Regions from separate parts of the Enterovibrio makurazakiensis genome, predicted to be linked through region 1. Evidence: predicted binding sites of a transcription regulator. Region 1 holds the regulator's gene; each other region holds the start of a gene.

Region 1 (5,703 bases):
GTACATCGGCGAGACTGGTTTGCTCAACGACAAACCTGCGCAAGAGATGGGTCAATGGATGGAGAAATATGGCATCGCTCAACGAAAAGACTTCAATGAGCCCTTTGACCATCTTGCTGTCGTCCTCGATTTCATGGGTAACTTGGTCATTCTTACGAACAAAGAGACCGAAGAAGACAAACAAGAAGCCTTGATGCAAGAGCAACAGGTATTCTTAGAAACCATGGTTACTACATGGTTAGGCAGCTTCCAGAAGTCGCTTGAACAATTCGATGGCTTTGGCTTTTATAAAGCGTCTGGCGTGCTCCTCAACGCATTTGTCGCATTAGACCTATCGTTCCTAAAAGGCGAATAGCGTCCAACTCCCGAAACCAAAAAGCCGGGCTTGCCCGGTTTTTTCATTTTTTAGAGATAGAAAGTGAAAATCGTAGCGATTTCGCAAGCTTGATACGCATCAAGCTTATGCGAGTCGCTTCAATTGAATAATTGCGACTGCGTCCATGAGCCAGTAAACTGTGAACGCAAGCGATTGGCATTGAGAAATTGCTGAAAAATCTCTTTCACAGCAACAAGGTCATAACACCTAATGTTGTGTCGATGGAATGGTTTTTGGCGTGCTCAATGTGACATTTTGAGCCGATCTTTAGTAGCTATAGATGGCAAGGTCACTCCAACTCGTTTCGAACGATTCGCCGCTTTCCGTGTAAGACGAATCATAAGAGAACATGCTTGAACCAGCATAATGTTCACATCGTCAGTGCTAATGAACGTTCATCAGAATAAAGAGTCACGAATTAAGCTGATTCTTTTAATCAACGGCAAACAACCGACATGTGTTCTAGCACTACCTATTACGATGCAAGATAAAGAAAGCATGTATGCACTTCAAAAACGTGCTTTCACACATTGATACGAAACGGTCGAGAAAATGGAAACCTGTTTCGTCGAACCCAGTACGCCGCTCCTCGTTAGCGGCGTAAACATGTAAGGCAGCCAGCATTTCTCATGCTGCCGATGAAAATGATAAGAAGAATACCAAATGGCAACGATTAAAGACGTCGCACGCATGGCCGGAGTATCAACCACAACGGTTTCTCACGTGATCAACAAAACACGTTTTGTCGCAGAGAATACGACCAAAAAAGTTTGGGCTGCGGTGGATGACCTAAATTACGCACCCAGTGCTGTTGCGCGTAGTTTGAAATGCAACTCAACACGCACCATTGGCATGCTTGTTACCAAATCAACAAACCCATTCTTTGCGGAAGTTGTTCATGGCGTAGAAGAGTACTGTTACAAAGAGGGCTATACACTGATCCTATGTAACACAGAAGGCAACCTCGCCAAGCAGCGCGACTATTTACGCATGTTGGCAGAAAAGCGTGTCGATGGTTTGCTAGTAATGTGTTCAGACCTCAATGAGGAACTGCTTGCCCTTCTTGAGAGAAAGCAAGATTTGCCAATGGTTGTCATGGATTGGGGAACGCAGCACGTCAATACTGACTGTATTCAAGACAATGCAGAACTCGGTGGGTATATTGCGACGAAATACTTTATTGATAACGGCCATACGAAAATTGGTTGTATGTCAGGCCAATTGGATAAGCTAACCTGCCAAACACGACTTGCCGGTTTCCGCAAAGCGCTGGCAGAAGCTGGACTACAAGAAAATCCAGATTGGATTGTAGATGCAGATTTCGAATGCGACACAGCGGTAGAAGCAGCAAACAAATTGTTAGCACTTGATGAGCGTCCAACGGCACTATTTTGCTTTAACGACATTATGGCATTGGCAGCAATCAGTACATTCCGCCAAGCGGGTCTAGACGTACCAAACGACATCTCGATCATTGGCTACGACAATATCGATTTGGCTGCATTTTTCTCGCCACCACTAACGACGATCCATCAGCCCAAAAACCGCTTGGGTAAAACGGCAATCAAATTATTGTTGGAACGTTTAGCGAACAAAGAAAACAAGCAACAGATTTTCGTTATGCAGCCTGAACTGATTATTCGTAATTCAGTGAAAAATCTAAACGCCGAATAGTTTTAACGCACAAAGTTCATCAATAGCTCGCCATTTTTGGCGGGCTATTTTTTTATGTGACAAGAAAATTTAACAAAATCTTCTCATTATTGAGATCCAGCTCAATAAGCATAGTTTGTCTAGTTTTCTAGTGCTAATCTTTAACTCAATTAAAAAATGACCGCTTTGGTTAAAATGGCTTCAATTACAAAGAGAACCTGATATTTTCATTCATATCAATAAGACTCTATCTGAAGCAAGATCACATTTTTTGAGACTAGCAATAACGACAATATGATGCGATTCAGTTAAGCTAATAGTCGTCAAGAAAAAGGCAAACCACAGCGAAAGCGTGGGACGCAAAGCTTCCGGCCTCACAGCACACAAAAATTTTGTGTTGGTGGTAGCGGAGTTACCGATGACGTTAGCATTCATACACCGAAATTACTTTTCGGTACATTGACAATTCTCTGAATTAGCTTTGCTACGTTGCTCCTTGACCGCTCATCCAGGAACGGAACGTAATGATTGAGAATAAGTCACATGGATAAACCAACACTAAAAAACACGTTAAAATTCTTCGAATGTCTGGGCAAAATCAAATCGCGTTCTATGTTTGGCGGGTTTGGTGTCTTTTGCGACGAGACAATGTTCGCCTTGGTCGTCAACGACCAACTTCATCTTCGCGCTGGTCAAGCGAATGAAGCCGATTTCATTAAACTTTCGATGACGCCCTACGTCTACAAGAAACGTGGCTTCCCTGTCACAACAAAATACTATGCCATACCAGAAACGTTGTGGGATCAATCAGAGGTTCTGATGAATTATGCGAATATTGCGTATGCCATCGCCAAAGATGATCAACAAGAAAAGAAGACTGCGGCGCCAACGCGTATCAAAGATTTGCCAAACCTAAGACTTGCGACAGAACGTATGCTGAAAAAAGCAGGAATCGATTCTGTTGAGCAATTGCAAACTGAAGGTGCCGTAAGGGCTTATCAAGCTCTACAAAAGTCACATAGCGATACGCTAAGTCTAGAACTTCTTTGGGCGCTAGAAGGCGCAATTGAAGGTAAACACTGGTCTGTCGTCTCTCCTCAGAGACGCGATGAACTGTTAGAAACACTAAGACAGTAAAAATTTCATTATTTCGCCCTGTCGGTACCCTAAAGTGAACAATCAAGGGATCGACTGGGCGAATCTATCTTCGCCCAGTCTTTCAGTTTCACCACTCTCTCGAATTCGCCTCTCACACCGCACTAAGCGCATTTCATACCGTATCTTCACAAACAACCAATCATCTACCCCAATATTACGTTCAATTCTTTCAGTTAATCGAAAAGAACATCATGTTCCATTGCTTATAGGCCATGCTTCTAACGAGCTTTTTATCTATAAATAAGCAATTATCACAAATCTCATTTTAAGGTTGCCAAAAAACCAATAATCCCATTTATGCGACATTCGTCACGTTTATTATGCTAAATGCATCTAGTTGACTATCTTTGGTTGGAATTTTGAACTAAGCCAAAAGAGTAGATAGATGAATGGCAACAATAAGATGCATTACAGCAGACCCTATCCAGACCAAATTGACAGGATCTTTAGAGACCATTTTCGTAAGTGGCCTCGACGTTTTAAGTGGGCAGTGTTTTTCTGCTTCTTATTGCCGATCTCATTTTACGCAGCGCTTGTCGACGGAATGTTTGCGCCGTCATTTCTTTCAGTATTAGTGATCGTCTTTATTAGCATTAATGCTGTTGTCATCCTATGGGGCTTGAGGCTCAATAGCTTTGCACAAAGATACTGGCACCGTAACTATCACATCGTTGGTGCTACAACACTTGCCGTGGTTCCTTTGTCATTGTTAGCCATTCAATATTCGAAATACTGCTTATAACCACCTCTTTTATCACTTTCTCTCGGTGACCATTTCTGCTCGTTCCCGTTTTTCGCTCTGAGCACCGCTATCATTCCAATACGCAATTCGCAATATAACCACTATAAATCAATAAATTAAAAGAAATTTCAAATCCAAACCTCGACAACTCTCGTACTAGATTCGAAAAAATTGATGAAGAGTGTAATGAAATCCCAAATTTGCAGGTCTTTATTTCTTAGCAAAAGCACTGAAACCCAAAACACAACTTGCTGCATATTTCGAATTTTGATTGGGCCTATTGTGGTCACAGTCTTGGCAAATAAACGCAATAATTCATTGAGATAAGCCATTCAATAACAATGACGTTATACACTTAAGCTAAGGATGGGCAGTGAGCATGTTCTCACTGAACAAGCACTTTCAAATTGCTTAAGTCATTTGGCGATGGTGCCCGAGATTCGGAACACTGATTTGCAGTAAGTGACTCATAAAGGAATACAGATGAATAAACAGAAGTTAGGCATTATCTTTATCATCGCAGCCATATTTATTGCGTGGTTTGCCTTTGATTTAGGGGCGCTTTTTACACTTGAAAATGCAAAAGCACAGCATGAGTCTCTCAAAGACAGCATTTCACAAAACTTCTTAACTGCCAGCGTTGTCTACTTCTTGGTATACATCGCCATGACCGCCCTCTCATTGCCAGGCGCAGCCATTGCGACTTTGCTTGGGGCTGCACTTTTTGGCTTTTGGTGGGCATTGCTTCTGGTTTCTTTTGCAAGCTCCATCGGTGCCACACTGGCTTTCCTCGTCAGCCGTTTCTTGTTGAAAGATTCTGTTCAAAACAAATTTGGCAACAAACTTACAACCATTAACGAAGGCGTCGAGAACGATGGTCCTTTCTATCTACTGACACTTCGTTTGATTCCCGTCTTCCCATTCTTCCTTATTAATCTGCTGATGGGTCTAACCCCTATCCGCACATTGACCTTCTATGTTGTCAGCCAAATCGGCATGCTTCCGGGCACAGCGGTATACATCAATGCTGGTACGCAACTCGCCCAAATTGATTCACTAAGCGGCATTGTGTCTCCCGGCGTACTGCTTTCACTTGTGCTACTTGGTCTGTTCCCCGTTATTGCAAAGGTTATTATGAACTTCATTCAAAAGCGCCGTGTTTACGCGAAATGGCAAAAACCCGTGACTTACGATCGTAACCTCATCGCTATCGGTGCCGGTGCTGGCGGATTGGTAACGACTTACATTGGCGCAGCAGTGAAGGCGAAAGTCACGCTGATTGAAAAACACAAAATGGGCGGAGACTGTCTAAACACGGGCTGCGTGCCATCTAAAGCGTTGATTCGCGCGGGACACTCAGTGCACGAAATCAAACGTGCCAGTGAGTTCGGCGTCACTGTTGGCGAGCCTAGCGTGAACTTCAAAGAGGTTATGGGCCGCGTTCATCAAGTGATTGCGGATATTGAGCCCCATGATTCAGTCGACCGTTACACAAAGCTTGGTGTGGAGTGTATTCAAGGAGAAGCGAAAATCCTTTCGCCTTGGGAAGTCGAAGTGAATGGGGAGCGGCTTACAACCAAAAACATCGTAATTGCCACTGGAGCGCGGCCATTAGTTCCGGGCATTCCTGGACTCGCTGACGTTAGCTACCTCACTTCAGACAACGTATGGGAACTGGAAGAGTTACCCAAGAAACTGCTGGTATTAGGTGGTGGCCCTATTGGCGCTGAACTGGCACAAAGTTTCTCTCGTCTAGGCTCCGATGTTACCTTGG
Region 2 (5,703 bases), on a different contig from region 1:
AACACCAATTGCGTAAGACAATTGGATTTCACAGCGATCTGCTAGACCAGCAGCAACGATATTCTTTGCTACATAGCGTGCTGCGTATGCCGCTGAACGGTCAACTTTTGATGGATCTTTACCAGAGAACGCACCACCGCCGTGACGCGCTGCGCCGCCGTAGGTATCAACGATGATCTTACGACCCGTCAAACCACAGTCACCCATTGGGCCACCGATAACGAAACGACCCGTTGGATTGATGAAGAATTTGGTTTCTTTGTTCAGCCATTCTGAAGGCAGTACTGGCTTGATGATTTCTTCCATTACCGCTTCACGTAGGTGCTCAGTGGTCACTGAATCACAGTGTTGGGTAGAAAGAACAACCGCGTCGATACCAACAATTTTGCCTTGGTCGTATTGGAATGTAACTTGTGATTTCGCATCTGGGCGAAGGAAATCTAGCTTACCGCTCTTACGCACTTCTGCTTGTTTCTTAACAAGAAGGTGAGAGTAAGTAATCGGTGCTGGCATTAACACGTCAGTTTCGTTACATGCGTAACCGAACATGATGCCTTGGTCGCCTGCGCCCTGTTCTTTCGGGTCTGCGCGGTCAACACCTTGGTTGATGTCAGGCGATTGCTTACCAATGGTGTTCAATACGGCACAAGAATCAGCATCGAAGCCCATGTCTGAGTGAACATAGCCGATTTCACGAACGGTTTGACGCGTCAGTTCTTCGATATCAACCCAAGCAGAGGTAGTGATCTCACCACCCACCATGACCATGCCGGTTTTCACGTAAGTTTCACAAGCAACGCGGGCTTTAGGGTCCTGCTCCAAAATCGCATCAAGTACGGCATCTGAAATCTGGTCAGCAATTTTGTCTGGGTGACCTTCCGAAACCGATTCTGAAGTAAACAGGTGTTTGGCCATGTCGCGTTCCTTAAAATAAATATTTAACTGGATATAGGTTGATATACGTTTAAATGGTTAGATGTTTTACCATCTGGACGTCTATTCTACGCATGGGCGATAAGAAATCAACCATGCAATTTGTCTGTGTAAATAGAAAACGATTGCGTTCCGTGTCGCAAGATGTCGAATCTAAACGTTTCTTTCGCGTTCAAATCCTAAGAAAGCCGATATATCAGCCATGTAAATCGTTTGCAGACGAACGGCAGTCTTGCGACAATACGACCCCGCCAAGTTCTGCGATCAGGCCTCTCTCAATATTGAGTGTTGCACCTGTTTGCATATAAAACAAAACGTCTATTGATCTCAGGAGCAGACATGTCTTCCCGCAAGGTTTTAGCAAATGCGATTCGTGCACTAAGCATGGACGGTGTACAACAAGCCAACTCTGGTCACCCGGGCGCCCCTATGGGCATGGCTGATATCGCCGAAGTACTGTGGCGAGACCACATGAACCACAACCCGCAAAACCCTGAATGGGCTGACCGCGACCGTTTCATCTTGTCTAACGGCCACGGTTCAATGCTGATTTACTCTCTGCTTCACCTCACTGGTTACGATCTGTCGATTGATGATCTGAAAAACTTCCGCCAACTGCATTCAAAAACCCCAGGTCACCCTGAATACGGTTATGCACCAGGCATTGAAACCACCACTGGCCCGCTAGGCCAAGGCATTACCAACGCTGTTGGTATGGCAATGGCAGAGAAATCTCTGGCGGCGCAATTTAACCGTGAAGGCCACGACGTCGTTGACCACAACACTTTCGTGTTCTTGGGTGACGGTTGTCTAATGGAAGGTATTTCTCATGAAGCCTGTTCACTGGCGGGTACGCTAGGTTTAGGCAAGCTGGTTGCATTCTGGGATGACAACGGTATTTCTATCGATGGTCATGTTGAAGGCTGGTTCACTGACAATACACCTCAGCGTTTTGAAGCTTACGGCTGGCATGTTATTCCTGCTGTTGATGGTCACGATGCTGACGCAATTAATGCCGCTATTGAAGCGGCAAAAGCAGAAACAGGTCGTCCTACCCTGATTTGTACCAAAACCGTGATCGGTTTCGGTTCACCAAACAAAGCGGGCACCCACGATTGTCACGGCGCACCACTAGGCGCAGATGAAATCGCAGCGACCCGTCAACAACTCGGCTGGGAACACGGCCCGTTTGACATCCCTGCTGACGTTTATGGCGCATGGGATGCTAAAGAAGCGGGTGCGGCAAAAGAGGCGTCTTGGAATGAAAAGTTTGCTGCGTATGAAGCGGCTTATCCTGAACTGGCTGCTGAATTCAAGCGCCGCGTAAACGGTGACTTGCCAGCAGAATGGGAAGCAAAGGCAAACGCAATCATTGCTGATCTGCAAGCTAACCCTGCGAACATTGCATCACGTAAAGCATCTCAAAACGCGCTAGAAGCGTTTGGTGCGATGCTCCCTGAATTCATGGGCGGCTCTGCTGATCTTGCGCCTTCAAACCTGACCATGTGGTCGGGTTCGAAAGCCGTGACGGCTGACGACGCATCAGGCAACTACATCCACTACGGTGTGCGTGAGTTCGGTATGACGGCGATCATCAACGGTATCGCACTTCACGGCGGTTTCGTGCCTTACGGTGCAACATTCCTGATGTTCATGGAATACGCACGTAACGCAATGCGCATGGCTGCACTGATGAAAATTCAGAACATCCAAGTGTACACCCATGATTCTATTGGTTTGGGTGAAGATGGCCCAACACACCAACCGGTTGAGCAAATCGCATCTCTACGCCTAACGCCGAACATGAGCACATGGCGTCCGTGTGACCAAGTGGAATCTGCGGTTGCGTGGAAACTGGCTATTGAACGTAGAGATGGCCCAACATCACTGATTTTCTCGCGTCAAAACTTGGCACAGCAAGATCGTTCTGCTGAGCAAGTAGCTGACATCGCGAAGGGCGGCTACGTTCTGAAAGATTGTGCAGGCAAGCCAGATCTAATTTTGATCGCGACAGGTTCTGAAGTGGAACTGGCAGTTGAAGCTGCTGAACAATTAGCGGCTAACGGCACACAGGTTCGTGTTGTGTCTATGCCTGCCACTGACGTTTACGACCAACAAGATGCGGCGTACCGTGAATCTGTATTGCCTTCAGACGTGACTGCTCGTGTTGCAATTGAAGCGGGTATTGCTGACTTCTGGTACAAGTACGTTGGCTTCGACGGTCGTATCATCGGTATGCACACCTTTGGCGAATCTGCACCAGCGGGCGAGCTGTTCAAGATGTTCGGTTTCACCGTTGAAAATGTGGTTGAAACGGCGAAAGAACTTCTCGCGTAATAGCAAGACAGTGACAATGAGAACCGAGCCAGCTGGCTCGGTTTTTTTTTGCTTAAAAAAGATGGAGCACGCCTGCATTGTGTTTGGATTCTAGAGCAGGAACTATTTGGTATGACGAGGTAATGTCGATGAAAGCGCTTGCTTCTAACAGATATGATTCTACGGATGCGATTGTGATCCGTATCATGTAATATCTAGAACAATAAATTCGTGTTAGGACACAGGGTGCGATGCTTAAGGTAGCGATCAATGGATTTGGGCGTATCGGTCGCAATGTTTTGCGTGCCGTTTACGAAAGCGGAAAGAGCCAACACATTAAAGTGGTGGCGGTGAATGAACTTGCACAGCCCGATGCGATGGCTCATCTTCTGCAATATGACACCAGTCATGGGCGATTCCAGAAAAAAATCACCAATAATCAGGAACACCTCTACGTTCATCATGAAGACGGTGATTATGATTCCATTCGCCTTCTACACCTTGCTGACATCGAACTGCTTCCTTGGCGAGATCTAGATATTGATATCGTGCTCGATTGCACAGGCGTTTTCGGTAACCGTGAACATGGCCAAGCACATATTGATGCGGGCGCAAAGAAAGTGCTGTTTTCCCACCCTGGCAGCAACGATCTCGATAACACGATTATCTTTGGTGTAAATGAAGACACTTTAAGAACATCTGACCTCATCGTGTCGAACGGTTCATGTACCACTAACTGTATTGTTCCGGTAATAAAAGTACTGGATGAGAAGTTCGGTATTGAATCCGGCACGATCACAACAATCCACTCTTCCATGAACGATCAGCAGGTGATTGATGCATATCACCCAGATTTGCGACGCACACGTGCTGCCAGTCAGTCTATTATTCCTGTCGACACCAAATTACATTTAGGAATTGGAAGAATATTTCCGAAATTTTCTGACAAATTTGAAGCAATTTCAGTTAGAGTTCCTACCATAAATGTCACAGCGATGGATTTAAGCGTCACAGTTAACACAAAAGTGAAAGTTAATGACGTAAATCAATCACTCGAAGAGGCAGCTCGGTGTACATTGAGTGGCATCGTCGATTATACCGAGGCACCATTAGTCTCAATTGACTTTAACCATGACCCTCACAGTGCCATTGTCGATGGCTCGCAAACACGAGTGAGTAACCACAATTTGGTGAAAATGCTGGTGTGGTGCGATAACGAGTGGGGGTTTGCTAACCGGATGCTAGATACCGCGTTAGCCATGGACGCAGTTTCCAGTGGCTCGAAGGCTTGAGTCACGGCTTTTACTTCGTAAGAGCTAAAGCAAATTTATTAATTTTTGCAACTTTATAGAGAGGACGAAAATGTCTGTAATTAAAATGACCGATCTGGACTTGGCTGGCAAACGTGTATTTATCCGTGCCGATTTGAACGTACCAGTAAAAGACGGCAAAGTAACTTCTGACGCGCGTATCCTAGCGTCAATCCCAACCATCAAAACTTGCCTAGAAGCTGGCGCAAAAGTGATGGTAACTTCTCACCTTGGTCGTCCAACCGAAGGCGAGTACGCGGAAGAGTTCTCTCTACAACCAGTTGTTAACTACCTAAACGACGCGCTTGATTGCGACGTTAAACTAGCAAAAGACTACCTGAACGGCCTAGAGCTGAACGCGGGTGAGCTAGTGGTTCTAGAAAACGTTCGCTTTAACAAAGGCGAGAAAAAGAACGAAGACGAACTGTCTAAGCAATACGCTGCATTGTGTGACGTATTCGTGATGGATGCATTCGGTACTGCTCACCGCGCTCAAGCGTCTACTTACGGCGTAGGCGTATTCGCACCAATCGCATGTGCGGGTCCACTTCTAGCGGCTGAGCTTGAAGCTCTTGGCAAAGCAATGGACAACCCAGAGCGTCCATTGGTTGCTATCGTTGGTGGTTCTAAAGTTTCTACCAAGCTAACTGTTCTTGAGTCTCTATCTAAAATCGCTGACCAATTGGTTGTTGGCGGTGGTATCGCAAACACCTTCATCGCAGCTGAAGGCCACAACGTGGGCAAATCACTGTACGAAGCTGACCTAGTAGACACTGCTAAGAAGCTAATGAAAGAGTGTGCGATTCCAGTAGCAACTGACGTTGCATGTGCAAAAGCATTCGATGAAAACGCAGAAGCTGAAATCAAAAACGTTGCTGACGTTCAAGATGACGACATGATTTTCGACCTTGGTCCTCAATCAACTGCAGCACTTGCTGAAATCATCGGTGCAGCGAAAACTATCCTTTGGAATGGTCCAGTTGGCGTATTCGAATTCAAGAACTTTGAAGCCGGTACTGCAGGCATTTCTAAAGCAATCGCTGAGTCTGCAGGTTTCTCTGTAGCAGGTGGTGGCGACACACTAGCAGCTATCGACAAGTTCGGTATCAAAGCTGATGTTTCTTACATCTCTACTGGCGGTGGC
Region 3 (5,703 bases), on a different contig from region 1:
GTTGCATGGCGGGCAAGAGACGACGTTGCAATCCATGATGCTGCCACTGCTGCATCATGGCATGGTCATCGTTGGTCTTCCCCACTCAGAGTCAGCATTGCACACCACATCAGGTGGCGGCTCTCCGTATGGTCCATCTCATGTTAACGTTGAAGGTCATCGCCAGCCTGACAATGATGAAAAGAATCTCGCCATTGCTGCAGGTAAAAGGCTTGCAGACATTGCAACCAAGCTTCGGCATTGATTCCAATAGATAGAAATAAGACTTAGATAAAAGGAGTTATCCCGTTGTTCTCTTCTACTTCTCGCCTTAGGGCAGTTGCGCTTTCTTCATACTTAGCACTGTTTGGCTGGGTCGCGTTATGGCATGCCGTTTTATCGCCACATATTCATGTAAACCCTTACGGCGTCACCATCGCCTGGTTACTCCCTTTGCTCTTGCCGTTAAAAGGGATAATTACAGGTAAGCCTTATACACACGCGTGGGCGAACTTCATTCTAATGCTCTATTTTACCCATGCCCTCACGATCTTATGGATCGACCAAGGGGAGCGCTGGCTGGCACTTGTAGAACTCGTACTGACTTCAATCTCATTTGTTAGCAACATCTATTTCGCAAAACGAAAAGGGCAGGAAATGGGGTTAGGGCTGAAAAAATTGTCTCAAGTTGAACGCGAAGAAAAAGCGCGATTTGAAAAGTAGCCTTCAGGCTCAACGTGACGCCATGCATAGCCAGACACAAAAAAAGCAGGTGAATTCACCTGCTTTTTCTTTTTCATGAATGTCGGTTAACGTGATTCAACCCATCCATTGGTAGGTCAATGTCGACGAATTGGCACTGTTTACCTCAGGAGTATCAGTCACGACCGGTGCAATAGCCGGCACAGCGACACCATCAATCACCTCTTGTGTTGCACCATTGACACCAGCATCGACAGGTTGAGTTGGCGCGGGCAGCATCTCAACAACAGGTTCTGGTAACACTTCAACACGACGAAGGCGACGATCAGACATCATCTCATTGTGAAAAATTTCTTCATTCGCTAGCAGGCTGATGCGAAACGTTGCCGTCCCCGCATCAATAGACTCTAAACGAAGAGAAGCAACGGAGTTAAGTCCTTTTAGCGTGCGCTCAACCACAAAGAAGTCTTCAGCATCATTCAAGCCTGTAATGGTCAACGCCGTCGCATTACTATCAGCCACGCCTAAATTAATCGCCAAACGATCTGCGTAATAGTTAGAAATGTCATCAACCATTGTTGCAAATGCTTGTGCTGGCGCACCTGATGCTTGACCCTCTATCGGCGCATCACTGCCAAGGTTTGCCGCATTGGGAAATAATTGCCAACTCAAACGGTTATTGCGTACTTTCACCACCGCGACACCGGTAGGATTATAGCGCGCACTCGCTTGTGAAATTGGCCCCGTAAATCCTCCCCAAAGGTCAGGAATAGATATTGCGACCACATCGTCGAAGTCACCCACTGGCATCAAAACAGGCAGACCACGTCGATCTCCTTCTGATTTCAGTGTCGAAATCAAATCAGAGCCAGACTGCTCCCACACTACATTACGCTGTGATGCGTTGTCTTCCACTAACCAGAACAGAACTTCAGGGCGTGGTAGCCCCCAATACGGTACTTGCGCTTGCGTCAGTAATGTCCGGATTTTGGCATCATCAAATGCCAATACTAAGCTGCGTAATCCTTCAGAGTCCCCGTACCCTAACTGAGTGATGTATTGGTTTACCGAAGGAAGCGCCTTTTGAATCACCGGATTTTCACCCACATTGGCTTGACCCGACATGCGTACCAACACATCAACAAACGCTTTTTGTTTTGCTGCTTGTTCCGTCGCGGTATCACTATCATCCAGCACGACTTCAGTACTGAACAATGAAGAAGCCATTGCACTGGTTTGCCCTAGTGCTAACGCCAAAACGAAAAAAAATATTCGTAACATATATTTGCCAGACAACTCGAATTTTAAACGTTGATCATAAATTGAAGCCACACTGTCAGCAATGGCAAAACATCGAATTTGAGCGATATAACCAAGCGACGCTATTCAATAAGCCACATATGATCAGTCCGTCTCCGCATATCCATGCCCATTGACATAAAAAGTATAAACCTCACAGGCACATTCCATTGACCACGCGTTAAAGAAAAAGTTAGAAACAGACTGTGTAATTCATCGACAAGACAGCGTCAATCACTGAAAAACACCTATTTATTGTGGTAGTATCCGCCGATTTTTCATTTTAGGAAGGAGCGTCATGATGCAATTCTTATTAGGGGCACAAATGTTATTTGTTGCCTTCGGCGCGTTGGTGTTGGTTCCGCTATTAACCGGACTTGACCCTAACGTTGCACTCTTCGGTGCGGGTATCGGTACCTTGCTTTTCCAATTAGTAACTAAGCGTTCCGTTCCCATTTTCCTCGCCTCTTCTTTCGCTTTTATCGCCCCCATTATGTTCGGTGTTCAAACATGGGGTATTCCAGCCACCATGGGCGGCCTAATGGTAGCGGGGGTAGTCTATGTCATCATGGGTGGCATCATTAAAGTTCGAGGTGTGGGTTTTATTCACAAACTTCTACCACCTGTTGTTGTTGGCCCCGTGATTATGGTCATAGGCCTAGGATTGGCACCCGCTGCAGTTAACATGGCATTGGGTAAATCTGGCGATGGCGCATTTCAGCTCGTTGATGGCTCTGTGGCACTTTGGATCTCAGGCGTCTCGTTAGTCACAACGATTGCGATGTCTGTATTTGCAAAGGGCTTCTTTAGACTGGTCCCAATTTTAGCCGGCATTATTTCTGGCTATGCAGTCGCACTGTTCTTTGGCGTAGTCGATTTCTCTCCGGTTCTTAATGCCGCATGGCTTGCTATGCCAGCATTCACGGCTCCAGCATTCAACATCAACGCCATCTTGTTTATGATTCCTGTTGCCATTGCTCCTGCAGTTGAGCACGTTGGCGACATGCTAGCTATCTCAAACGTAACCGGTAAAGACTACCTGAAAAAACCAGGACTACACCGTACCATGGCGGGTGACGGCGTGGCCACGATAGCCGCTTCAATGTTCGGTGCACCACCCAACACCACCTACAGTGAAGTCACAGGTGCGGTGATGCTAACTCGCGCATTTAATCCTGCCATCATGACTTGGGCTGCTGTCACCGCAATTATCTTGGCCTTTGTGGGCAAGCTAGGTGCAGTACTGCAAACCATTCCTGTCCCAGTTATGGGCGGCATCATGATTTTGTTATTCGGTTCGATTGCAACCGTTGGCCTAAATACATTGATTAAAAACCAAGTGGATCTGCACAAAGCGCGCAACCTGACCATTGTGGCGGTAACACTGGTGTTTGGTATTGGTGGTATGGCGTTTGGTATTGGCGAGTTCAGCCTTCAAGGCATCAGCTTGTGCGGTATCGTGGCTATCTTGCTTAACCTCATTCTCCCGCATGACATGGGTGAAACTCACGTTGTCGATAATGCGCAAATGGAAGACTGATTAGTCAAAAAATAGGTAATAAAAAAGGCTTCCATTGGAAGCCTTTTTTATTGTTGCTGCCACAAGCACTAATGGTGCTTATTTAGTACCAAAAATCTTGTCGCCCGCATCGCCCAAGCCAGGAACGATGTAGCCTTTGTCATTCAGTTTTTCATCAATGGCAGCGGTATATAACTCAACATCTGGGTGCGCCTTCTCTAGTGCTTCTAGGCCTTCAGGTGCCGCAACGAGTACCAACACTTTAATGTTGAAACAACCGTTCTCTTTCAACAGGTCAATCGTCGCGATCATTGAACCACCGGTTGCCAACATTGGATCAACCACCAGCGCCATACGTTCGTTGATGTTGCTTGCCAGTTTGTGGAAATAAGGCACTGGCTCTAGCGTTTCTTCATCACGGTAGATTCCTACCACGCTGATACGTGCACTTGGAATGTGCTCAAGTACGCCATCCATCATACCCAGACCTGCACGCAAAATAGGCACAACCGTGACTTTTTTGCCCTTGATCTGATCGACTTCAACAGGACCATTCCAACCTTCAATAGTCACTTTTTCGGTTTCAAAGTCTGATGTTGCTTCATAAGTCAGCAGGCTGCCAACTTCGGTGGCCAACTCACGGAAACGCTTGGTGCTGATATCACCTTCACGCATCAAACCGATTTTATGCTTAACAAGCGGATGCTTAACCTCAACCACTTTCATGACAGACTCCTGCAAAAAAACAAATTAACCGCATTATACACAAGAAATATGGGGGGAATAGTTACAGACAACTAGTTGCGCTTTTTTGCTGCAAATTGGCTGACGCAAACGTTTTCCTTTTTAGAATGGCACTGTTAAAATAGCGCCGCTTTTAAGTCCATAACTTGGTAAGGATCCCCAGTGAGCGATAATAAGTCTTCTCTTAGCTACAAAGATGCAGGTGTAGATATCGATGCAGGTAACGCCCTCGTTGACAGAATCAAAGGTGTAGTTAAGCGCACTCGTCGTCCTGAAGTCATGGGTGGCATCGGTGGCTTCGGCGCACTTTGCGAATTGCCTACAAAATACAAACAGCCCGTACTGGTCTCTGGTACTGACGGTGTAGGTACCAAGCTTCGCCTAGCAATGGATCTGAAAAAACACGACACCATTGGTATCGATTTGGTTGCTATGTGTGTGAACGATTTGATTGTTCAAGGTGCAGAGCCCCTATTCTTCCTTGATTACTATGCAACAGGAAAACTGGATGTTGATACCGCGGCGGATGTCGTCACGGGTATTGGTGAAGGTTGTCTGCAATCTGGTTGCGCATTGATCGGTGGCGAAACCGCTGAAATGCCAGGTATGTATGACGGTGAAGACTACGACGTTGCAGGTTTCTGCGTCGGTGTTGTAGAAAAAGAAGACATCATTGACGGCTCTAAAGTCAGTGCTGGTGACGCAATCATCGCTATCGCATCTTCAGGCCCTCACTCAAACGGTTATAGCTTAGTGCGTAAGATCATCGAAGTATCAAATGCCGATGTGACTGCTGAGCTTGAAGGAAAATCATTGGGTGACCACCTTCTAGAGCCGACTCGCATTTATGTTAAGCCTGTCCTTAAGATGCTAGAAACCTGCGATGCACACGCAATATCGCACATCACTGGTGGTGGTTTCTGGGAAAACATTCCTCGCGTTTTGCCTGAAGGCACTAAAGCTGTTATCGATGGTAACAGCTGGGAGTGGCCTGCTATTTTCAAATGGCTACAAGAAAACGGCAACGTGACTCAACACGAAATGTACCGCACCTTTAACTGTGGTGTTGGTTTGATCATTGCCCTACCTGCAGAGCAAGCTCAACAAGCTATCGACATTCTCAACCAAGAAGGTGAGAAAGCGTGGCTACTTGGCAACATTGCAAATGCATCTGCCGATGAAGAGCAGGTAGAAATCAAGGGGTGATCATGAAAAACGTGGTAGTGCTGGTTTCCGGAAACGGCTCTAACTTGCAAGCCATTATCGATCGATGCCATCAAAAAGATGGCATCAATATAGCAGCGGTAATAGCGAACAAAGAAGATGCCTACGGGCTGACTCGTGCAAAAAGTGCAGGTATTGATGCTGTCGTGGTGCCAAGCAAAGGAATCACCGATCGCAGCGAGTATGACGATAAATTGATGACTGCCATTGATGGCTATCAACCCGATCTTATTGTG

The links. The regulator PurR, encoded in region 1, represses purine synthesis genes. The targets are predictions, from matches to a motif close to TNANGNAAACGTTTNCNTNA.
Region 2: a site for PurR is predicted at 1,047-1,066, ahead of metK (methionine adenosyltransferase). Genes of this name have one in related genera too.
Region 3: a site for PurR is predicted at 4,326-4,345, ahead of purM (phosphoribosylformylglycinamidine cyclo-ligase). Genes of this name have one in related genera too.

The regions. Positions count from the first base shown of each region.
Region 1 is NZ_JAKJSE010000005.1:141,728-147,430, forward strand. It holds gene torD (molecular chaperone TorD) at 1-355, shown strand, start outside; gene purR (HTH-type transcriptional repressor PurR) at 1,040-2,050, shown strand; cyclic di-GMP riboswitch class I at 2,353-2,449, shown strand; gene L4D06_RS02855 (TfoX/Sxy family DNA transformation protein) at 2,573-3,166, shown strand; gene lpdA (dihydrolipoyl dehydrogenase) at 4,413-5,703, shown strand, end outside.
Region 2 is NZ_JAKJSE010000006.1:207,769-213,471, forward strand. It holds gene metK (methionine adenosyltransferase) at 1-915, opposite strand, end outside; gene tkt (transketolase) at 1,273-3,270, shown strand; gene epd (erythrose-4-phosphate dehydrogenase) at 3,501-4,541, shown strand; gene L4D06_RS04565 (phosphoglycerate kinase) at 4,612-5,703, shown strand, end outside.
Region 3 is NZ_JAKJSE010000004.1:16,384-22,086, reverse strand. It holds gene wrbA (NAD(P)H:quinone oxidoreductase) at 1-244, shown strand, start outside; gene L4D06_RS00125 (DUF2069 domain-containing protein) at 289-702, shown strand; gene L4D06_RS00120 (DUF2066 domain-containing protein) at 799-1,962, opposite strand; gene L4D06_RS00115 (uracil-xanthine permease family protein) at 2,279-3,520, shown strand; gene upp (uracil phosphoribosyltransferase) at 3,599-4,225, opposite strand; gene purM (phosphoribosylformylglycinamidine cyclo-ligase) at 4,406-5,449, shown strand; gene purN (phosphoribosylglycinamide formyltransferase) at 5,452-5,703, shown strand, end outside.